DNA from 4 places in the Mesorhizobium sp. AA23 genome. Region 1 is predicted to be linked to each of the others. Evidence: predicted binding sites of a transcription regulator. Region 1 holds the regulator's gene; each other region holds the start of a gene.
What was found. Region 1 encodes PhoB, which activates phosphate uptake and scavenging genes when phosphate is short. Its sites were predicted from a motif close to TGTCATNNANCTGTCAT; they were not measured.

Region 1 (5,331 bases):
GACGCTGCTGCGCGTGCTCAACCGCATCTACGAGCTCTACCCGAAGCAGAGCGCCGAAGGCCAGGTGCTGCTCGACGGCAAGAACATCCTCGACCGTTCGCAGGACCTCAACCTGCTCAGGACCAAGATCGGCATGGTGTTCCAGAAGCCGACGCCGTTCCCGATGTCGATCTACGAGAACATCGCCTTCGGCGTCAGGCTGTATGAGAAGATCAGCAAGGCCGAGATGGACAATCGCGTCGAACAGGCGCTGAAGCGCGCCGCGCTGTGGAACGAGGTCAAGGACAAGCTCAACGCCAGCGGCCAGAGCCTTTCGGGCGGCCAGCAGCAGCGGCTCTGCATCGCCCGCACGGTGGCGGTGAAGCCGGAGGTCATCCTGCTCGACGAGCCGGCATCGGCGCTCGATCCGCTGTCGACCGCCAAGATCGAGGAGCTGATCGACGAGCTGCAGGCCGACTACACGATCGTGATCGTCACCCACAACATGCAGCAGGCGGCGCGCGTCTCGCGGCAGACGGCGTTCATGTATCTCGGCGAGCTGATCGAATTCGACCGGACCGAAAAGATTTTCACCTCGCCCCGCGAGAAGCGCACGCAGGACTACATCACCGGCCGCTTCGGCTGAGTTCATACGAGGACATAACCATGGCCCATACGGTCGCTTCCTTCGACGAGGATCTGAGGCAGATCAGCCAGCTCATCCGCGACATGGGCGATCTTGCCGGCTCGATGGTCGGCGCGTCGACCAAGGCTCTGCTGAATTCCGATAACGCGCTGGCGCAGCGCGTGGTCTCCGACGATGCCATCATGGACGCGCGCCAACGCGAGCTCGACGATCGCGCCATCACGCTGATTGCCAAACGCCAGCCGATGGCCGACGACCTGCGCAGCGTCGTTGGCGCCATCCGCATGGCCGGCGATCTCGAGCGCATCGGCGACCTTGCCAAGAACATCGCCAAGCGCGTCGGCTCGGTCGGCATCAGCGCCGCGCCGCGCGACCTTTCGCACTCCATCGATTCGATGGCGCAGCTGGTGCTGATCCAAGTGCAGGGCGTGATCGAGGAATACACGGCCGGCGACTCTACGGCGCTCGCCAAGCTCCGCAACGACGACGAGCGCATCGACGTCAAATACACCTCCGTCTTCCGCGAGCTCCTGACCTACATGATGGAGGATCCGCGCAACATCACGGCTTGCACGCATCTGTTGTTCTGCGCCAAGAATCTGGAGCGCATAGGCGACCACGTCACCAACATCGCCGAGAACGCCTACTATGTGCTGACCGGCACGCAATTGCCGGCGAATCGTCCTAAGCAGGACGAGACGGCGATGTCGGCGCCGGCGGCCTGACAGCGAAGGTGCCTGCTAAATGATCGCGCCACGCATCATGGTGGTGGAGGACGAGGAGCCGCTGGGGGTGCTGCTCCGCTACAACCTCGAATCCGAGGGCTATCAGGTCGAGGTGGTGACGCGCGGCGACGAGGCCGAGATCCGCCTGCAGGAGAATGTGCCCGACCTTCTGGTGCTCGACTGGATGGTGCCGGCGGTGTCCGGCATCGAGCTTTGCCGGCGCCTCAGGATGCGGCCCGAGACCGAACGCCTGCCGATCATCATGCTGACCGCGCGCGGCGAGGAAAGCGACAGGGTGCGCGGCCTCTCGACCGGCGCCGACGACTATCTGGTCAAGCCGTTCTCGACGCCGGAATTCATGGCCAGGGTCAAGGCGCTGCTGCGCCGCGCCAAGCCGGAGGTGCTGTCCAGCGTGCTCAAGGTCGGCGACATCGTGCTCGATCGCGAATCGCATCGCGTCTACCGCAAGAAGAGCGAGATCCGGCTCGGCCCGACCGAGTTCAGGCTGCTGGAATTCATGATGCGGCATCCCGGCCGGGTGTTCTCGCGCAGCCAGCTGCTCGACAATGTCTGGGGCGAGACGATCTATATCGACGAGCGCACCGTGGACGTGCATGTCGGCCGCCTGCGCAAGGCGGTCAACAACGGCCGCATGCCGGACGTCATACGTACCATCCGTGGGGCGGGCTACGCGATCAGGGAAGATTAGCCGCCGGCCTGGAGTTCATCCGTGCCTTCCAGGCGAGACAGTGCAGCCCAAAGCGCGTCGAACTCCGCTTTGGCAATCTCGCGGGTTTGCAAACCATCGTGCTCGGCCTCTTCCACCGTAGGCAGCTCCCCCTCGGGCAAGTGGTCGCCGTCGAGGCCTCCGGGATATGCGAGGAGCATGCGGCCATCGGCGTATATGTGTATTGCCCGACGACCAAGATTCTCGGCATCGCATTCGAAATAGTACAGGGTTGGCAAATCCGCGCCCCCAGGCGTGACACTCATGAGCCAGCGAGCGGGAGGGCCGAAGTCAGGCAGATAATAGGTTACGCCAAGCCGGTTCTTGTAGCTCTTCATCATAGGCACTCGTCGGCCTCAGGCGACATTCTTCCCCGCGCCGCTTCTCGCCTGCACGCCCGGCGCGAAAATCTCCTGGTCGACGAAGGTCAGCGCGCGCACGGCGCAGCCTTCGCGGATCAGCGGCAATTCGTTCGGCTCGGTATCGAAGGAGATCGAATTTGAATGCTGGCCGCCGGCGGTCTGGGCGATCGCCTCGCGCAGCGCCGGCTCGATCAGGTCGAAGGCGGCGGCGCTGACGCCGACCATGGCGACCGGCGCCGGGTCGATCAGCGCGAACAGGCTGCCGAGGCCGAAGCCCAGCGCCTCCCCGGCCCGGCGATAGGCCTCGCGCTCCGGGCCATCTGTCTCGCGCGCCTTGGCGGCGAGCGCCCGCATGTCGGCGTCGCCGACATCGACCGGCTCGGCGTCCTCGCTCATCTTCATGGCGCTGCGCCAGATGGCGTAGTTGCCGGCATAGGCCTCGACGCAGCCGCGGCGTCCGCAACGGCAAAGCGCGCCGCTCGGACGATGGATCATGTGGCCGAACTCGCCGCCGGACGAATGTGTGCCGGTGAACAGCTCGCCCTTCAGCACCAGGCCCATGCCGATGCCGTGCGAGAGCAGAATGGCGATGAAATTGTCGCGATAGCGGTGGGGATCGCGCCACTGCAGCGCCACAGCCATCATGTTGCAGTCGTTTTCCATGGTGGCCGGAATGCCGAATTCCTTTTCCAGGATGTCGGCGAAGGGAATGTCGGTCAGCGGCGTGATCGGCGACCATAGCATGGCGCGGGCATGGGAATCGGTGATGCCCTGGATGCCCATGGCGATGCGGGCGACGCTGCCGACGTCGAGGTCCGGATCGTCCAGCCGGCGCCGCACGATCGCCAAGCATTCGCCGATCAGCTCGTTGCGCGGCATGGTGAGCGTATCGAGGCGGCGCTGCTCCTCGGCGATGACCTGACCCGCATAATCAATAACGGCGACCGAGAGGAAATTGAGCGACAGCACCACCGTTACCACCGCCGCCGCCTCCGGCTTGAGCGCGAGGCCCACCTGTGGCCGGCCGCGCTTCAGAGACGCGGTCTCGCTCGGCTTGCTCTCGGCCAAGACGCCTTCCTGGATCAGGTCGGAAGAGATCGCCGAAATGGTCGAATGGCTGAGCCCGGTGGTCGCGGCGATTTCCGTGCGCGACGGCTGGCCGGCCCGGCGCACGGCCGAGAGCACCATGGCGCGGTTGCGCCGACGCAGATCGTCGTGGCGGATTCCGACCGACATTTTTGTCTCCTCCCAGTCAGCGCGGCCTCTCGATCATGCACAGGACTCGGCGACGCGCCAGATCGGTTCAGTCCCGCACGCCGGCACCCGAACCGTCCTGGTCTTACAAGTTTCGGTGGACCGGGCTGCGCCTCCTCCCGAACTGTTCCGCGATAGTGGCAGAAGCGGTCGGCACTGTCATTATTTATTGCGGGCCTCGAAAAAAGTACGTGACCACCTCAAAAACCGTCAGAATTGCAGTTGACAGCGCTTTAGCGTTAGATCAGTATTTTTTCGAGGCTCGAAAAAAAGCCTCATCGCCTTCGGGCCAGTCTGGGTCGCGCCGCAAGGGGCGCAGGGAGGATATCATGAAGAGATTCGCAGCCGCCATTCTGGCGGGCGTCGCCATGTCGTTGACGTTGGTGTCGGTCGCGCAGGCGAAGGACAAGGTGATCGGCGTTTCGTGGTCCAATTTCCAGGAAGAGCGCTGGAAGACCGACGAAGCGGCGATGAAGAAGGCGATCGAGGCCGCCGGCGACAAGTACATATCCGCCGACGCACAGTCCAATCCAGGCAAGCAGCTGACCGACGTCGAAAGCCTGATCTCGCAGGGCGCGAATGCGTTGATAATCCTGGCGCAGGACGCCTCCGCCATCGGGCCGGCGGTGCAGAAGGCACTCGACGAAGGCATTCCGGTCGTCGGCTACGACCGCCTGATCGAGAACAAGGACGTGTTTTATCTGACCTTCGACAACAAGGAAGTCGGCCGCATGCAGGCCCGCGAGGTGTTCAAGGCCAAGCCCGAGGGCAATTACGTCTTCATCAAGGGCTCGGGCGCCGACCCGAACGCCGATTTCCTGTTCTCCGGCTCGATGGAAGTGCTGAAGGAAGCCATCGACAGCGGCAAGATCAAGAATGTCGGCGAGGCCTATACCGATGGCTGGCTTCCCGCCAATGCGCAGAAGAACATGGAGCAGTTCCTGACCGCCAACGACAACAAGGTCGACGCGGTGGTGGCGGCCAATGACGGCACCGCCGGCGGCGTCGTCGCGGCTCTGACGGCGCAAGGGCTGGCCGGCACCGTTCCGGTCTCGGGCCAGGACGGCGACCATGCCGCGCTCAACCGCATCGCGCTCGGCACCCAGACGGTGTCGGTGTGGAAGGACGCGCGCGAGCTCGGCAAGCACGCCGCCGAGATCGCCTCGCAGCTCGCCGACGGCAAGAAGATGACCGACATCGCGGGCGCCAAGGACTTCACGACGCCTGGCGGCAACACCGTCAAGTCGCTGTTCCTGACCCCGGTCGCGATCACCAAGGATAATCTCAACCTCGTCATCGACGCGGGTTGGATCAAGAAGGATGAAGTCTGCGCGGGCGTTGCCGCCGGCAGCGTCGCGGTCTGCAACTAAGCTGGCCGTCAGGTTCAAACGCAGCGCCGCGGCCCGACAGCCGCGGCGTTTCTCCAAAGGCTTTCGGGCGTACTGAAGCCGGAGACCATTGGGGCAGTTCACTGTCCGGCAGGATCGCCGAACTGCTCCAGCCGTTTGTTTCCGCGCAATTCCAGGCGGCCACGCACTTTTCCTGGAATTGCTCTAGCATCGTGGTCCGGCATCCGCGCCAGACGGCAAGCCGGTGGGAGGAGATCATGACCGATACGACCTCTGATACGCCGGCCAA
Region 2 (5,331 bases), on a different contig from region 1:
GGCCGTCGACCAGGCCGATTGCGTCGTCACCGACAGCTGGGTGTCGATGGGCCAGGAGCATCGCGCCCGCGGCCATAACGTCTTCCTGCCCTACCAGGTCAACGCCGCGCTGATGGCGAGGGCGAAGTCCGACGCGCTTTTCATGCACTGCCTGCCTGCGCATCGCGGCGAGGAGGTCACCGACGAGGTGATCGACGGACCGCATTCGGTGGTCTTCGACGAGGCCGAGAACCGGCTGCACGCCCAGAAGGCGGTGCTGGCCTGGTGCCTGGGCGCTCGACCGGGGTCGACTTGATCCGCGCCAACTTGATCCCGGGATGTGTGATGCCTATTTGCGGGCCATCACTGAAATCGAACGCGCTTCGACCCATGCCGCCTGGAAAGCGGGATGGATGCGCCCCGGAGTTTTGTCATGCTGGAAACGCTTTCCTTGGCTGAGCATCAACCCAAACTCGGCGAATTCGGCTTCGCAGGCGACGACCATGTCGTGCCTTACGAAGTAGCGCCCCTGGATGTGCGCGGCCGCACGGTGCAGCTCGGGCCGATGCTCGACGCCATTCTCAGCCGCCACGATTATCCCGAGCCGGTCGCGCGCCTGCTGGCGGAGGCCTGCGTGCTCACCGTGCTGCTCGGCACGTCGCTGAAATTCGAGGGCAAGTTCATCCTGCAAACCCGCACGGACGGACCGGTCGACATGCTGGTGGCGGACTTTACCACGCCGCATTCGTTGCGCGCCTATGCGCGCTTCGACGCCGACCGGCTGCAGGCGCTGATTGCCTCGGGCGAGATCTCGCAGGAGAAGCTGCTCGGCACCGGCGTCTTGGCCCTGACCATCGATCAGGGCGCGCACACGCAGCGCTATCAGGGCATCGTCCAACTCGACGGCACATCGCTGGAAGAAGCCGCGCGCACCTATTTCCGCCAGTCGGAGCAGATCCCGACCGATCTGAGGATGTCGGTGGCGAAGCTGGTGACCCCGGGCCCGGGCGGGGCCCGCGAGCAATGGCGCGCCGGCGGTATCCTGGCGCAGTTCCTGCCGCAGGCGCCCGAACGCATGCGCGTGCCCGACATTTCGGGCGGGGATGGCGATCCACGAGACGTGACGCACGAACCGGCCGACAATTCCTGGCGGGAACTCTTGGCGCTGCTCGGCACCATCGAGCCGACCGAGCTCATCGATCCGACGGTGGGTGCCGAGCGGCTGCTCTACCGGCTGTTCCACGAGCACGGCGTGCGCGTCTTCCGCGGTGTGCCGGTCGCCGATCAGTGCTCCTGCTCGCGCGACAAAATCCGAGGCATTCTCGAAGGCTTCTCGGCCGAGGAGATAAAGGACTCGACCGAGGACGGCGGTATCCATGTCGCTTGCGAGTTCTGCTCGACGCAGTACGACTTCGATCCGGCGGAGTTTGCGGCGGAGTGAGAAAGCTCCGGCTCCTCGCCCCCGCTTTGCGGAGGCGGGGAACTCGAGTTCTTTAATTCACCGTCCTTTTCGTCCCCGGCATATCGAGCGAGAAAGCCGGAATGGCGACGTCGAACGTTTCGCCGCGGCCGTTGCGCATCGTGTAGCGGCCGACCATGATGCCGGATGGCGTCGAGAGCGGGCATCCCGACGTGTACTGATAGCTGTCGCCGGGGTTGAGCTCCGGCTGGTCGCCGACCACGCCCTCGCCGCGCACTTCTTCGACTCGGCCACGCCCGTCGGTGATGTGCCAGTAGCGCGACAGAAGCTGCACGAACTCGTCCGACCGGTTGTCGATCGTCACCTGGTAGCCCCAGACATAGCGGTTTTCGGACGGATCGGAACGGTCCTCCAGATAAAACGGCCTGACCTGCACTTCGATGTTGCGCGTCACGGCGCGATACATGAGCCACTCCGGTGCCGCAGGGAACATTTTACCGCGCTTCGCGGTTCTACCTCCGCGGCGTCGCCAGCCTGCCGGCTTTTCCACCGCAAGTGCCGACAAACAATGTCATTTAAGTGACACATGACAATGTTGGTGTGCACAAACCGTGCGGGCGACTCGGGCGCTTTGTCGAGTGATGAAACGGCCTCGGGCGGCCTTTCCGGAGTGACCAGATCTCGATGGAACTGACCCTCGCAGCCGCCTTTGCCTCCTCGGCCCTTCTTTTTTCCAACCTTGCCAGCATCCTGCTCGCGTCGTCGCGGCTGAAGGCTCGTTGCGCCATTCCCGCGCCCTCCGGCGGCCTGTCGCCTGTCTCGATCGTCGTGCCGTCGCGCGGTGTGGAGCCGTTCACGCAGGAGACGCTCGACCGCGCCTTCTCGCTCGATTGGCCGCGCTACGAACTGATCTTCTGCGTCGCGCACGCCGAAGATCCCGTGGTCAAGCTGATCAACGCCGCCATCGCGAGATTTCCGAATGTTCCGGCGCGGCTCCTCGTCGGCGATGACAGGATCAGCGCCAATCCCAAGCTAAACAACTGCATCAAGGGCTGGCAGGCGGCGCGGCACGACTGGGTGATCCTCGCCGATTCCAACGTGCTGATGCCCAAGGACTATGTCCAGCATCTGATGGCGGCCTGGGGGCCGGACACCGGCCTCGTCTGCTCGACGCCGATCGGCTCGCGTCCGAACGGTTTCTGGGCCGAGGTCGAATGCGCCTTCCTCAACACGCTGCAGGCGCGCTGGCAATATGCCGGCGAAGCGCTCGGCCTTGGCTTCGCCCAGGGCAAGAGCATGCTGTGGAACAAGCCGATGCTGGATGCAAATGGCGGCATCCAGGCTTTGGCCGCCGAGATCGCCGAGGACGCGGCGGCGACCAAGCTGGTCAACAGCCTTGGCCTTTGGGTCAATCTCGTGGCCGCGCCCTTCGAGCAGCCGCTCGGCCAGCGCACGCTCGCCGAAATCTGGTCGCGCCAGGCGCGCTGGGCGCGGCTGCGCCGCGTCACCTTCCCATTGTTCTTCGCGCCCGAAATCCTGACCGGTGTGGTCGTGCCGCTGCTTCTGGCGCTGATCGCGGCGGCAAGCGCCGGTGTCAGCCTGCCCACGACCGCGCTCTGCGTGCTGGCGATCGCCTATGTGCCCGAATGCATGCTCGCCTGGTCCAAGGGCTGGCATCTGTCGCCGCGCAGCGTCACCGCGATGATCGTGCGCGACGCGATGCTTCCCGCCATCTGGGCGCGCGGCTGGCTTGGCGGGGCCGTCGAATGGCGTGGCAACGCAATGACCATCCGCAACAGCGGGATGACTGAACTCGAAGAGATTGCTTGAGCCGGCTGCGGCTCAAGCGCCCTCTTTGCCGCCGTGGCGGTTCATTCCTTCGCCGCCTTCAGCGCCTGTTCGATGTCGGCGAGCAGGTCGTCGGTATCCTCCAGCCCGACGGAGAGCCTGAGCGTGCCTGGTCCGATGCCGAGCTCGGCGCGGGCCTCGTCAGTGAGGTTTTTGTGCGTCGTCGTCGCCGGATGCGTGATCAGGCTCTTTGCGTCGCCGAGGTTGTTCGAGATCAGCACGATGTCGAGCGCGTTCTGCAAGGCGAAGGCCGCCTGCTTGCCGCCCTTGACGTCGAGGCAGATCAGCGTCGAGCCGCCCGACATCTGCTTCCTGACGATATCCGCCTGGGGATGGTCGGCCCGGCCCGGATAGATGACGCGGGCGATCTCCGGCCGGCCAGCCAGGAAGTCCGCGATCTTGCCGGCGCTTTCGGTCTGGTGGCGCACGCGCAGCGGGAGCGTCTCGAGGCCTTTCAGCAGCGTCCATGCGTTGAATGGGGACAGGCTCGGGCCGGTGTGCCGGAAATAATCGTGCAGGTTCTCGTCGATCCACTTCTTGTCCGACAGGATGACGCCGCCGAGGCAGCGGCCTTGTCCGTCGATGTGCTTGGTCGCCGAGTAGACCACGATATGGGCGCCGAGCTGCAGCGGCTTCTGCTGCAGCGGCGTGGCAAAGACGTTGTCGACGATCACGCGTGCGCCGATCGAATTTGCTAAAGCGGCGACAGCGGCGATATCGACCACTTCCAACGTCGGGTTGGTCGGACTTTCCAGGAAGAACAGCTTGGTGTTCGGCCTGACCGCTTTTTCCCAATTGGCAATGTCGGTGCCGTCGATCAGCGTTGCCTCGATGCCATAGCGCGGCGCCAGCGTCTCGACTACCCAGCGGCAGGAACCGAACAGGGCTCGCGCCGCAACGATGTGATCGCCGGCCTTGACGCTGCAGAGCAGGGCGGCGGACACGGCGGCCATGCCGGAAGCGGTTGCACGTGCGTCTTCCGCGCCTTCCAGCGCGCACATGCGCTTCTCGAACATATCGACGGTCGGGTTGGCGTAGCGCGAATAGATGAAGCCGGGTTCCTCGCCCTTGAAGCGGGCCTCCGCTGCCTGGGCCGTCTCGTAGACATAGCCCTGGGTGAGATACATCGCCTCGGCGGTCTCGCCGAAGCCGGAACGCAGCGTCCCGCCATGCACGAGTGCCGTCTGAGGTTTCCAGTTACGCGTCTTGGTCATCGCCCTGCTTCCAAACACAAAAAAACCGGCCGCGACGTCGCAACCGGTCCATACGGCCTTGCGGCCCGACGGTCCTTTAGCGACTTGTTTAACGTGGCTGCAAGCCGACCGGCCAAATCACCACGGGATAACGACCCTTTAGACCTCGCCCGCGCTTGCGTCAATTGCCGGCTTGATTAAGAGGGTTGTACCAGGCAGCCTCCGCAAAAGTGTCCCGCGGTTTTGCGACAGGAAACTGCGACGACAATGACTTCGCCCGGAGCCAGACATTGCGGCAGACAGGCATTCTTCCGGATCAGGACATCGCGGCGCTCTTCCAGTCGGGCGCGCTGAAGTCGCCGCGCGCGCTCGACACCAACCAGATCCAGCCGGCCAGCCTCGATCTCAGACTTAGCGACAAGGCCTTTCGCGTGCGGGCTTCCTTTCTGCCCGGTCCCGATCATCTGGTGGCCGACAAGCTGGACCGGCTGAAGCTGCATGAGATCAACCTTGCCGAGGGCGCGGTGCTGGAGACGGGCTGCGTCTACATCGTGCCGCTGCAGGAAAGCCTGGCGCTGCCGGCGGAAGTCTCGGCTTCGGCCAACCCGAAGAGCTCGACCGGACGGCTCGACATTTTCACGCGTGTCATGACCGACCGCGGCCATGAGTTCGATAAGATCGCCGCCGGCTATCATGGCCCGCTCTATCTCGAGGTCAGCCCGCGCACCTTCCCGATCGTCGTGCGCGCCGGCTCGCGCCTGTCGCAGATCCGCTTCCGCACCGGCAATGCCGTGCTGTCGGAGAATGAGTTGCGTGACCTCCATCACGCCGAGATGCTGGTTGCGACCGAGCCGCCCAACATCTCCGGCGGCGGCATTGCGCTCTCTATCG
Region 3 (5,331 bases), on a different contig from region 1:
TCGGAAAGCGCGCGAAAACGGCGGAACTCCTCCATCGAGCGCGTCACCGCCTCGGGATCGAGCTTGCCCGTCGAAACGATGCCGCGGCCGAGGCCGGCCAGCATCTTTTCGTTGAACAGCATCGTCGGCGAGCGGGCCAGCCCTTCATAGACGACGAGGCGGATCGAGTTCGATCCGATGTCGATGATCGACAGCGGCCGCCGGTCCTGGAGCCGGCCCTGGGAGACTGAAATCACGCGGCGGCGTTCTTCTTGCGGCGCTTAAACTGTGCAATGCGCCTTGGCGCATGCGATTTCAGCGCGTCACCCCGTCCGGAAAGACTCGGATTGGTCATGAAATATTCCTGCGCGTTGAACGGTTCCTCGCCCTCCTCGAGCGCAGCGCGCCGGGAGGTGCCGTCAGCCAATACGTCGAAACTTTGCTGATTGTCCATGATGTTGCCGAGCATGATCTGGCCAAGCACCTGTTCATGCACAGTCGGATTGGTGATCGGCACCAGGGTCTCGACGCGGCGGTCGAGATTGCGCGGCATGATATCGGCCGAGGAGATGTAGACGATCGCTTCGTCGGACGGCAGACCGTGGCCGTTGCCGAAGCAGTAGATGCGGCTGTGCTCGAGGAAGCGGCCGACAATCGACTTCACCCTGATGTTCTCGGAAAGACCCGGCACCTGCGGCCTCAGGCAGCAGATGCCGCGCACGACGAGATCGATCTCGACGCCGGCGCGGCTGGCGTTATAGAGAGCATCGATGACGGTCGGATCGACGAGCGCGTTCATCTTCATCCAGATACGGGCCGGCCTGCCTTCGAGCGCATGGGCGATCTCCTCGGCGATGTGCCTCAGGATGCGGTCGCGCAGCGTGAACGGCGACACCGCAAGACGCATCTCCTCGGCAGGCTCGGCGTAGCCGGTGATGAAGTTGAAGATCTGCGCGACATCGCGCGCGATCGTCGGGTCGGTGGTGAAGAAGGACAGGTCGGTGTAGATGCGGGCGGTGACCGGATGGTAGTTGCCGGTGCCGAGATGCACGTAATTGCGCAGCCGACCGTCCTCGCGGCGGACCACCAGCGACATCTTGGCGTGGGTCTTCAACTCCAGGAAGCCGAAGACGACCTGGACGCCGGCGCGCTCGAGGTCGCGCGCCCAGCGGATATTGGCCTCTTCATCGAAGCGCGCCTTGAGCTCGACGAGCGCCGTCACCGACTTGCCGGCCTCCGCCGCGTCGATCAACGCCCGCACGATCGGGCTGTCGTTCGAGGTTCGGTAGAGCGTCTGCTTGATGGCGACGACTTCCGGATCGGCCGCCGCCTGGCGCAGGAACTGCACCACGACGTCGAAGGATTCGTAGGGGTGGTGGACGATGATGTCCTTCTCGCGGATCGCGGCCAGGCAGTCGCCGCCATGCTCGCGGATGCGCTCGGGAAAGCGCGGGTTGTAGGGCGTGAACTTGAGGTCGTCGCGCGGGATGGCGACGATCTCGGAGATCTGGTTGAGCGCCAGCGGCCCGGTGAGCACGCTGATGCGGCTCGACGATACTCCGAGCTCGCCGGCGACGAAGTCGCGCAACTCGGCCGGCATCAGCGTGTCGAATTCGATGCGGATGACGGAGCCGCGGCGGCGGCGCTTCAGCGCCGTCTCGAACAGGCGAACGAGGTCTTCCGATTCCTCCTCCACCTCGATATCGCTGTCGCGGATGATGCGGAACGTGCCCGAGCCCTTGACCTCATATCCAGGGAAGAGCTTGCCGATATAGAGGCCGACCGCTTCTTCCAGCGGGATGAAGCGGACATGATGCTTGCGGTCGGGCAGACGGATGAAACGCCGCAGCGCCACCGGCAAGCGCAAGAGCGCGCTCATCTCCTCGCCGTTCTTGCGGTGGCGCAGCTGCAGCGCCATCGAGAAACCGAGATTGGGGATGAACGGAAACGGGTGCGCCGGGTCGATCGACAGCGGCGTCAGCACCGGGAAAACCTGATCCTGGAAATGCTCCTCCAGCCACGCCTTCTCGTCCTTGGTCAGGCCGTCGCGGGGGATGCTTTCGATGCCTTCCTTGTTGAGCAGCTCCATCAAGACCGACAGGCTCTTCTGCTGGTCTTCCTGCAGGCGCTCGACCTCGCGCAGCAATTGCTCCAACTGCTGCTCAGGCGTGCGGCCGTCCGGGCTCTTCAACGCGATGCCCTCGCGCACCTGACCGGCGAGGCCGGCGACGCGCACCATGAAGAACTCGTCGAGGTTTGCGGCCGAGATCGACAGGAAGCGGACGCGCTCGAGCAGCGGGTGATGCTCGTTCAGCGATTCCTCGAGCACCCGGCGGTTGAACTGCAGCCAGGAAAACTCGCGGTTGACGAAACGGTCTGGATTGCCGCCGTCCGGGCTCGCCGCCTCGACGGTGATGAACTCGCTCTGCACCGGCTTCAGTTCGTTCATGGTTCCTGCTCTTGGCCACAAGGTCGTTCTGAGCGCCATACGCCGCCGGACGCGCTATGCACGCTCTAACACGCTTTTATGACGCATGATGTCACGGAATCGCTTCGTTTCCGGCCTCATGCGCTTAACCGGCTCAACTTATCCTCTGCCAGCCTTTTGCGACAGTTTCATTTCATCGATCTTGCAAACCGGCCGGTTATGATCCAGATGCAAACGGGCCGAACTGAAGGAGACGACGATGGCAGGCGGTACCATTCCCCATTTCCAGAACGACGCGGGCCATCCGGCGATCGATATCGGCGTCAAGGAATTCATGTGCACCGGCGCCAACCCGCCTTTCGACCACCCGCATGTATTCCTCGACATGGGCGACGACAATGAAAAGGTCTGCCCTTACTGCTCGACGCTCTACCGCTATTCGCCGAAGCTGAAGGCGACGGAAACCGAGCCTGCCGGCTGCCTCTATATCGACCAGGCCGCCTGATCGCGGATCTGGGTGACCGCTAGACCATGGAGGAGGCGCGGTCCCGGCAGGTCGTCATCGCCGGGGCCGGTATCGCCGGACTGACGGCAGCTCTTGCCTTTGCCGAACACGGCCATGCCGTCACGGTGCTGGAACAGGCCAGCCAGCTCGAAGCGGTGGGCGCGGGCATCCAGCTTTCCCCCAACGCCACCCGTATGCTCAGTCGGCTCGGCGCGCTCGACCGGTTGCGGCTGAGCGCGATCCGCCCGGAAGCGGTGGTGCTGAAGGGCGCTGCCACCTTGCGCGAACTGGCGCGCGTGCCGCTCGGCCAGGCCGGCGAAGAGCGTTGGGGCGCGCCCTATCTGGTGGCGCACCGCGCCGACCTGCAGGCGGCGCTGACGGCGCGGATGGCGGAGCATCCTGAAATCCAACTCGTCACCGGCGCGCGGGTAACGGACGTCGCTGTTCACCCGCAAGACATCGCCGTCGCCGCCGAAACGGATGGCGGCAGCATCGAGGCCGCCGGCGGCCTGCTGATCGGCGCGGACGGCGTCTGGTCGTCGGTTCGCAGGCTGCTTGCGGGTCGAGAGCCGGCCTTCGGGAAGAACCGCTTCTCGGGCGAGCTGGCCTGGCGCGCAACGGTTGCAGCGACAAGCGTCGCCGGCCAGGCTTTTGCAGCAATCGCCGCCGGCGACTGCATCACCGCCTTCCTCCATCCCGGCTTCCATATGGTCGCGTATCCGGTGAGCAAGGGCAGCGCCTTCAACCTGGCCGCTTTCACCAGAGGCGATCGCATCGCCGAAGGCTGGTCCGGCCATGCGGACCCCGCCATCCTCGCCAGCGCCATGCGCGGTACGTCGCCCGCGCTGGCAAGGCTTGCCGGGCTTGCCGGGCCATGGACGGCGTTTCCGATCCACACCGTCGAGCAACGTCGCTGGACGATGCCGAAGGGCGTAGCCCTGATCGGAGACGCGGCGCACGCCATGACCCCGTTCGCGGCGCAGGGCGCGGCGATGGCGATCGAGGATGCCGCGATGCTCGCCGATCTGGTCGCCGAATTCGACGGCGATCCGCGGCAGAGCCTCACCACATGGGAAAATCTCAGGCGCCCGCGCATCGAGAAGGTGCTCAGACGCGGCGCGCTCAACCGCATGGCCTGGCACGCCTGGGGCCCGGTTGCAATCGCGCGCAACCTGGTGCTGGCGACGCGCCCGGCGGAGAAGCTCGCGGGAGATTTGGACTGGCTCTATGGCTGGGAGGAGCGGAACAGGCGGTGAGGCGTTCGCTGCAGCGGTGTCCTGCACGACCGCCAATGCTACCGCGCCTCGACAACTATGGAAGGCGAGACCGGCAGCGCGCTTCACCAACCGGTCGCTCAAAAGCCCGGCCGTTGGCGGCCGGGCTTCTCGAATTGGCGTCAGAAGCTCAGTGCAGGATCTGCGACAAGAACAGTTTCGTCCGCTCATGGCGCGGATTATCGAAGAACTCGGCCGGCGTGTTCTGCTCGACGATCTGGCCCTGATCCATGAAGATCACCCGGTTGGCGACCTTGCGGGCAAAGCCCATCTCGTGGGTGACGCAAAGCATGGTCATGCCTTCTTCGGCAAGGCCAACCATCGTCTCCAGCACTTCCTTGATCATTTCAGGGTCGAGCGCCGAGGTCGGCTCGTCGAACAGCATGATGCGCGGGTTCATGCAGAGCGAGCGGGCGATCGCCACGCGCTGCTGCTGGCCCCCGGAGAGCTGTCCAGGATATTTGTTGGCCTGCTCCGGGATCTTGACGCGCTTCAGGAAATGCATGGCGATTTCCTCGGCCTGCTTCTTCGGCGTCTTGCGCACCCAGATCGGCGCCAGCGTGCAATTCTCCAGAATGGTGAGATGCGGGAACAGGTTGAAGTGCTGGAACACCATGCCGACCTCGCGGCGCACCTCGTCGATCTTCTTCAGATCGTTGGTGAGTTCCTTGCCGTCGACGATGATCTTGCCCTTCTGGTGCTCTTCCAGGCGGTTGATGCAGCGGATCATGGTTGACTTGCCGGAGCCGGACGGGCCGCAGATGACAATGCGCTCGCCGCGCATCACCTTTAGGTTGATGTCTTTCAGCACATGGAACTCGCCATACCATTTGTGCATGCCGACGATGTCGATGGCGACATCTGTCGTCGAGATGTGCATCTTCTTGGCATCGACCTTGAGGTCTTCCGCGCTGACGGCGTTTTCGGTGGCCATGGCCAATTCCCCTTTTTATCGTTTGTAGCCGGTGTCCAGCCGGCGCTCGGTATACATTGAATAGCGCGACATGCCGAAGCAGAACAGCCAGAACACGAAGGCGGCGAAGATCAAGCCGGACTTCGGGGTCTGCGGCGTCGCCCAGTTGGGATCGGAGAAATTCTGCTTCACCACGCCGAGCAGGTCGAACATCGAGATGATGAGCACCAGG
Region 4 (5,331 bases), on a different contig from region 1:
GAATCGCCGCCATGATGGTTTCTTTCTGCTTGTCGTTGAGCTTGTCGGTCATGGCCGATTCGATGAAACCTGGGGCGACGCAGTTGACGGTGATGTTGCGGGTGGCGATCTCCTGTGCCAGCGACTTGGAAAAGCCGATCATGCCGGCCTTGGAGGCGCAGTAATTGGTCTGGCCGGGATTGCCGGTGACGCCGACCACCGAGGTGATGTTGATGATGCGGCCATGGCGGCGGCGCATCATCGGATGGGTGAGCTCACGAGTGAGCCGGAACACGGCGGTCAGGTTCACCTCGAGCACGGAATCCCAGTCGGCGTCCGACATGCGCACGAACAGGCCGTCCTTGGTGATGCCGGCATTGTTGACCAGGATGTCGACGCCTTCGAGATCGGCCTCCGTCTTCTGGCCGAGCGCCTTGACCGCGTCGCGGTTGGTCAGATCCGACGGGAAGAGCTTTACGCGGTCGCCGAGCTCGCCGGCCAGCGTTTCCAGCTTCTCGACGCGGGTGCCGTGCAGGCCGACGATCGCGCCCTGGCTGTGCAGCACCCTGGCGATCGCCTCGCCGATGCCTCCCGATGCACCAGTGACGAGCGCCTTACGGCCGGTCAGTTCGAACATTGCTTCAACCTCATTCTTCCGGACGCCCCGCGAGCGACCCTCGTTCCGCATTTGTCATGTTGTCCAGGCCATACCAGAAGTTCTCGGCGCTCACGACCGATTCTTCACAAAGCCTGATCTGCTCCAGCACTTCCGCAGCCAGGTAATAGTCCTCGAGATCGTCGAGTCCACGCTCAACGAAGTCACGCAGGTATTCGGCTTTGCTTCGACCAGTCATCGCCACGAGATCGTTGAGGCGATGCTCGACTTCGGGAGAAAGACGGATGGAAGTAGGAATGCCGCACCTGCCGGCAAGAGTTTCCCGTTTATCCTAAAGTTGCCAGCGCCGCCTCGACTTCCGCGGCCGTGCCGATGGCGCCGGTCGCGATATCGCGGTTGATGCGTCGCGCCAAGCCCGACAGCACCTTGCCGGCGCCAACCTCGTAAAGCGTCGCGACACCTTTGGCGCCGAACCATTCCACCGTCTCGCGCCAGCGCACGCGGGCGACGACCTGCTCGACCAAGCGGCGGGCAATCTCGTCCGGGTCGCTGGTCGGCGTGACCGAAACATTTGAGACGATGGGAACAACCGGCGCGCTTTTCGCGACCCCGGCCAGCGCCTCGCGCATGATATCGGCGGCCGGCGTCATCAATGCCGAGTGAAAAGGTGCCGAGACCTGCAGCATCAGCGCCCGCTTGGCACCCTTTTCGGTGCAGAGCTTCGCCGCCAGTTCGACGGCCGCCTTGGCGCCGGAAATCACCAATTGGCCACCGCCATTGTCGTTGGCGATCTGACAGACAGAGCCTTGTGCCGCTTCGGCGCAGGCGGCTTCGACATCGGCCTGCTCCAGCCCGATGATGGCGGCCATGGCGCCCTCGCCCGCCGGCACCGCCGCCTGCATGGCGTTGCCGCGGGTGCGCAACAGCCGCGCGGCATCGGCCACGGATACGAAGCCGGCTGCGGCAAGCGCCGAATATTCGCCGAGCGAATGGCCGGCGACATAAGCCACCTTGTCGTTCAACAAAAAACCGCGCGATTCCAGCGCCCTTACGGCCGCCAGCGACACCGCCATGAGCGCCGGCTGGGCGTTGGCCGTCAGCGTCAGCGTTTCCTCCGGCCCCTCCCAGATCAGCTTCGACAGTTTCTCGCCGAGCGCCTCATCGACTTCCTCGAAGACATGGCGCGCTTCGGGAAAGGCATCGGCGAGGTCCTTGCCCATGCCGACGGCCTGGCTGCCCTGTCCCGGAAAGGTGAATGCGACGGCCATGTTAGCGTCTCCAGCAGCTGCTTTTTCCCTGCCTCTGGCGCAAGGCGGACGGCCAAGTCAAGCCCGCAAGCGCCAGTTCAGCGGCTGTTCCAGCCGGGACAACGGCCGAGTTCCCTGTTCTGAAAGGCTTTTTGGCGATCACACCTGATGAAAACCGCTCACGAATCGTTTGCTGGCTCTTCTTATTTCCGCCACAGGCGCTAGCTTTGTGTGATATTTCGATGACAGTGGCGTGACGCGAGTGGAAGACGCGTGACATGGGCCGGGGAAGCAAAGTGGCTAGGATCAGGAAAGGCGCGGCCAAACCCGCGCCGCAATTTTTGGAAGACGATCCGTCCACCGGCTATCTGCCGGGGCGCAGATGGCCGATTGTCCGCTACGGCCTGGCGACGCTGCTTGCCTCCGCCCTTCTGGTGTTCGCCATCGAATGGATCGTGCGCGGCGACTTCTTCGGCACCGTCGACTTCTTCCTGCAGCCCTTCAAGCCCGGCTGGACCACCATCATCGTCTTTTCGCTGGTGCTGATCGGGCTCGACGCCATTCTCGGCCGCAGCCATCAAAGCCTGATGATCGTCGCGCCGGTGACATTGGCATTGGCCTTTGTCGGTCACCAGAAATCGCACTATCTGGGCGATCCGCTCTACCCGACCGATTTCCTCTATGCCCGCCAGATCATGGCGCTGATGCCGCTTCTGGTGCGCGAGCGCCCCTGGACGGCCGTGCTGCTTGCGGCGGCGATCGTCGCCAGCCTCGCGCTGCTCGTCTATGGCTGGCGGCTCTGGCGCCGGCGTGTGCCGATCCTCAGCCGCAAGGGACGGCTGGCGCGCTTGACGCTTGCCGTGCCGCTGCTCGCCTTCTTCGTCTCGATCATGGACTACGCCACCTTCTCGTGGACGCGCGACAGGCTGCAGATTATCCCGATCATGTGGGACCAGAAGGAGAACTATGCCTCCAACGGCTTCGCGCTCGCCTTCGCGCTCAACGTGCCAATGGCGCATGTCTCGGCCCCGCCCGGCTATTCCGAGAAGACGATGGATGCGATCGCGCGTCCCGGGGTTGCCGCCTCGGTGCCGGACCAGAAGCCCGATATCATCGTGGTGATGAGCGAATCCTTCTGGGATCCGACGGAGCTTCCCGGCGTCAGCATCAAGCCCGACCCGATCCCGACGGTGCGCGCGCTGCGCTCAGGCTCGATGTTCTCGCCGGAATTCGGCGGCATGACCGCCAATATCGAGTTCGAGGCGCTGACCGGCTTCTCCAACGCCTTCCTGCCGGCGGGCTCGATTCCCTATCAGCAATATGTGCGCACGCCGACGCCGTCGCTGGCGACTTTCCTGAAGAGCGAAGGCTATAGGGCGCGCGCCATCCACCCGGGCACCAACTGGTTCTGGAACCGGGGCGCCGTCTACGCCGATTTCGGCTTCAGCGACTTCCGCTCGGAAGAGACGCTGCCGCCGATGGAGAAGCGCGGGCCGCTGGCCTCCGACGCGGCCATGACCGACGAGATCATGCGCGAGGCCGATGCCAGCGACGGGCCGGTATTCCTGTTCGCGGTCAGCCTGCAGAACCACGGGCCCTACGAGCCCTACCGCTATTACAATCCGACCCATAGCGTCGACGCGCCGATCAGCACCTGGGCGCGGGAATCGCTGCTCTCCTACGCCGAAGGGTCGGCCGACGCCGATCGCGGCCTGCAGCGCCTGATCGACTGGGCGAAGAAGCGCGAGCGGCCGACCATCATCGCCTTCTTCGGCGACCACTTGCCGCCGCTCGGCCCCGTCTATGTCGAGACCGGCTTCCTCAAGGACAATGTCGCGCCGCGCAAGGAGCCGACGCCCGAGGCGGCGCTCGAGCATCACGACACGCCGCTGATCATCTGGTCGAACCGCTCCGGTCCGGTCGAGAATCTGGGCTCGGTGAGCCCCGCCTTCCTGCCCTATCATATCCTTACCACGGCCGGGATCACCCACCCCTATTACACCGGCTTCCTCGGCGCGCTGCGCGAGCACTACCGGGTGGTTGACCGCAACCTTTTGCTGTCGCCCTCCGGCGAGGCGACGCCCGACTGGGCGCGGCAGAAAAAGATCGATCCGAAGATCAACGATTTCCGGCTGATCCAGTACGACATGATGTTCGGCAAGCGCCGGGTCGCGCCCGACTTCTTCCCCGAGACGGTAGTCCCGCTCGTCGCGCACATGAGCTGAGTGGATCGCCTTCCGACGAAATGCCGACCTGCGGCCGGCGGGTCAGCCAATTCCCACAAGCGCCGCCAGTCCTGCGACACTGCGGAGCCGCCGACCCTCTCTGCCGCCCTTGCCTTCCTCACGAATTGCTGTATAGACGCCGGCAATCTGCCGGTCCTTGCTGGGGGCTGAACGGAGGGCCGTGGCCTTAGAGGGCCACGTCATGAAGCCAGAAGCGCTTTGGGCCTCCCGTGTCTCCGCTCTCGACCGTCTCGTGATGCTCCTTTCTTCCCCGCTCCTTCGCGAACGGGTCAGACAAGTTGCAGAGGCTTAGCCGCGAGGGCCGGTGAGAGAAACGAAGAAAGGCAGAAAAACATAATGGCTCTTTACGAACATGTGTTTCTTGCCCGGCAGGACCTGTCGCAGCAGCAGGTTGATGCGCTTGTCGAACAGTACAAGGGCGTCATCGCCGCCAATGGCGGATCGGTCGGCCGGATCGAGAACTGGGGACTGAAGTCCCTCACCTACCGGGTCAAGAAGAACCGGAAGGCTTACTACACGCTGATGGACATCAACTGCCCGCCGGCCGCGCTCAACGAAATGGAGCGCCAGATGGGCCTGTCGGAAGACGTGCTGCGCTTCCTCACCATCAAGGTCGAGGCGCATGAGGAAGGCCCCTCGGCGATGATGCAGAAGCGCGAAGAGCGCTCCGAGCGCGGCGGCTTCGGCGACCGCGACCGTGGCGACCGTGGCCCGCGTTCGTTCGGCGACCGCGACCGTGGCCCGCGCTCGTTCGGCGACCGTGATGGCGGCGACCGTGGTCCGCGCCGCCCGCGCGAAAACGTTGAAGGGGGTGCAGAATAATGGTCGACATCAACCAGATCCCGACCCGGCGTCCGTTCCATCGCCGCCGCAAGACCTGCCCGTTCTCCGGCGCCAACGCTCCGAAGATCGACTACAAGGACGTGCGTCTGCTGCAGCGCTACATTTCCGAGCGCGGCAAGATCGTGCCGTCGCGCATCACCGCCGTCAGCCAGAAGAAGCAGCGCGAGCTCGCCAAGGCGATCAAGCGCGCCCGCTTCCTCGGCCTGCTGCCCTACGTGGTTCGCTAAGCTATTGATGCGGGCGGCTTGCCGCCCGCTTCAGCCCACGGCGACGGGCGCCGCAACGGGCAGGCTCAAATCCCGAGTTGAGGCCATAAACCTCTAACTGCCAAAACAGGCAGGACAGCGACACCGGCGAAGACGCCATTTGCTTCCTGACCTGTTCCCAAAGAATCCCCCGT

Region 2: A9K66_RS09370 (ceramide glucosyltransferase) is a predicted target of PhoB. The motif match lies at 1,969-1,985, and genes of this name have one in related genera.
Region 3: A9K66_RS15020 (RNA degradosome polyphosphate kinase) is a predicted target of PhoB. The motif match lies at 2,587-2,603, and genes of this name have one in related genera.
Region 4: A9K66_RS27940 (LTA synthase family protein) is a predicted target of PhoB. The motif match lies at 2,085-2,101, and genes of this name have one in related genera.

What each region holds. Positions count from the first base shown of each region.
Region 1 covers NZ_LYTP01000001.1:485,366-490,696, reverse strand. The annotation lists gene pstB (phosphate ABC transporter ATP-binding protein PstB) at 1-625, shown strand, start outside; gene phoU (phosphate signaling complex protein PhoU) at 646-1,350, shown strand; gene phoB (phosphate regulon transcriptional regulator PhoB) at 1,370-2,059, shown strand; gene A9K66_RS02315 (hypothetical protein) at 2,056-2,418, opposite strand; gene A9K66_RS02310 (ROK family transcriptional regulator) at 2,434-3,675, opposite strand; gene xylF (D-xylose ABC transporter substrate-binding protein) at 4,023-5,063, shown strand; gene A9K66_RS02300 (sugar ABC transporter permease) at 5,300-5,331, shown strand, end outside.
Region 2 covers NZ_LYTP01000009.1:31,901-37,231, forward strand. The annotation lists gene argF (ornithine carbamoyltransferase) at 1-295, shown strand, start outside; gene A9K66_RS09360 (Hsp33 family molecular chaperone) at 389-1,420, shown strand; gene apaG (Co2+/Mg2+ efflux protein ApaG) at 1,473-1,865, opposite strand; gene A9K66_RS09370 (ceramide glucosyltransferase) at 2,084-3,229, shown strand; gene A9K66_RS09375 (O-succinylhomoserine sulfhydrylase) at 3,271-4,461, opposite strand; SAM riboswitch at 4,518-4,595, opposite strand; gene A9K66_RS09380 (2'-deoxycytidine 5'-triphosphate deaminase) at 4,731-5,331, shown strand, end outside.
Region 3 covers NZ_LYTP01000013.1:24,882-30,212, reverse strand. The annotation lists gene ppx (exopolyphosphatase) at 1-236, opposite strand, end outside; gene A9K66_RS15020 (RNA degradosome polyphosphate kinase) at 233-2,428, opposite strand; gene A9K66_RS15015 (zinc-finger domain-containing protein) at 2,667-2,912, shown strand; gene A9K66_RS15010 (FAD-dependent monooxygenase) at 2,939-4,168, shown strand; gene A9K66_RS15005 (amino acid ABC transporter ATP-binding protein) at 4,317-5,120, opposite strand; gene A9K66_RS15000 (amino acid ABC transporter permease) at 5,136-5,331, opposite strand, start outside.
Region 4 covers NZ_LYTP01000033.1:14,770-20,100, reverse strand. The annotation lists gene fabG (3-oxoacyl-[acyl-carrier-protein] reductase) at 1-616, opposite strand, end outside; gene A9K66_RS27950 (CopG family transcriptional regulator) at 627-833, opposite strand; gene fabD (ACP S-malonyltransferase) at 922-1,863, opposite strand; gene A9K66_RS27940 (LTA synthase family protein) at 2,121-4,067, shown strand; gene rpsF (30S ribosomal protein S6) at 4,425-4,910, shown strand; gene rpsR (30S ribosomal protein S18) at 4,910-5,158, shown strand.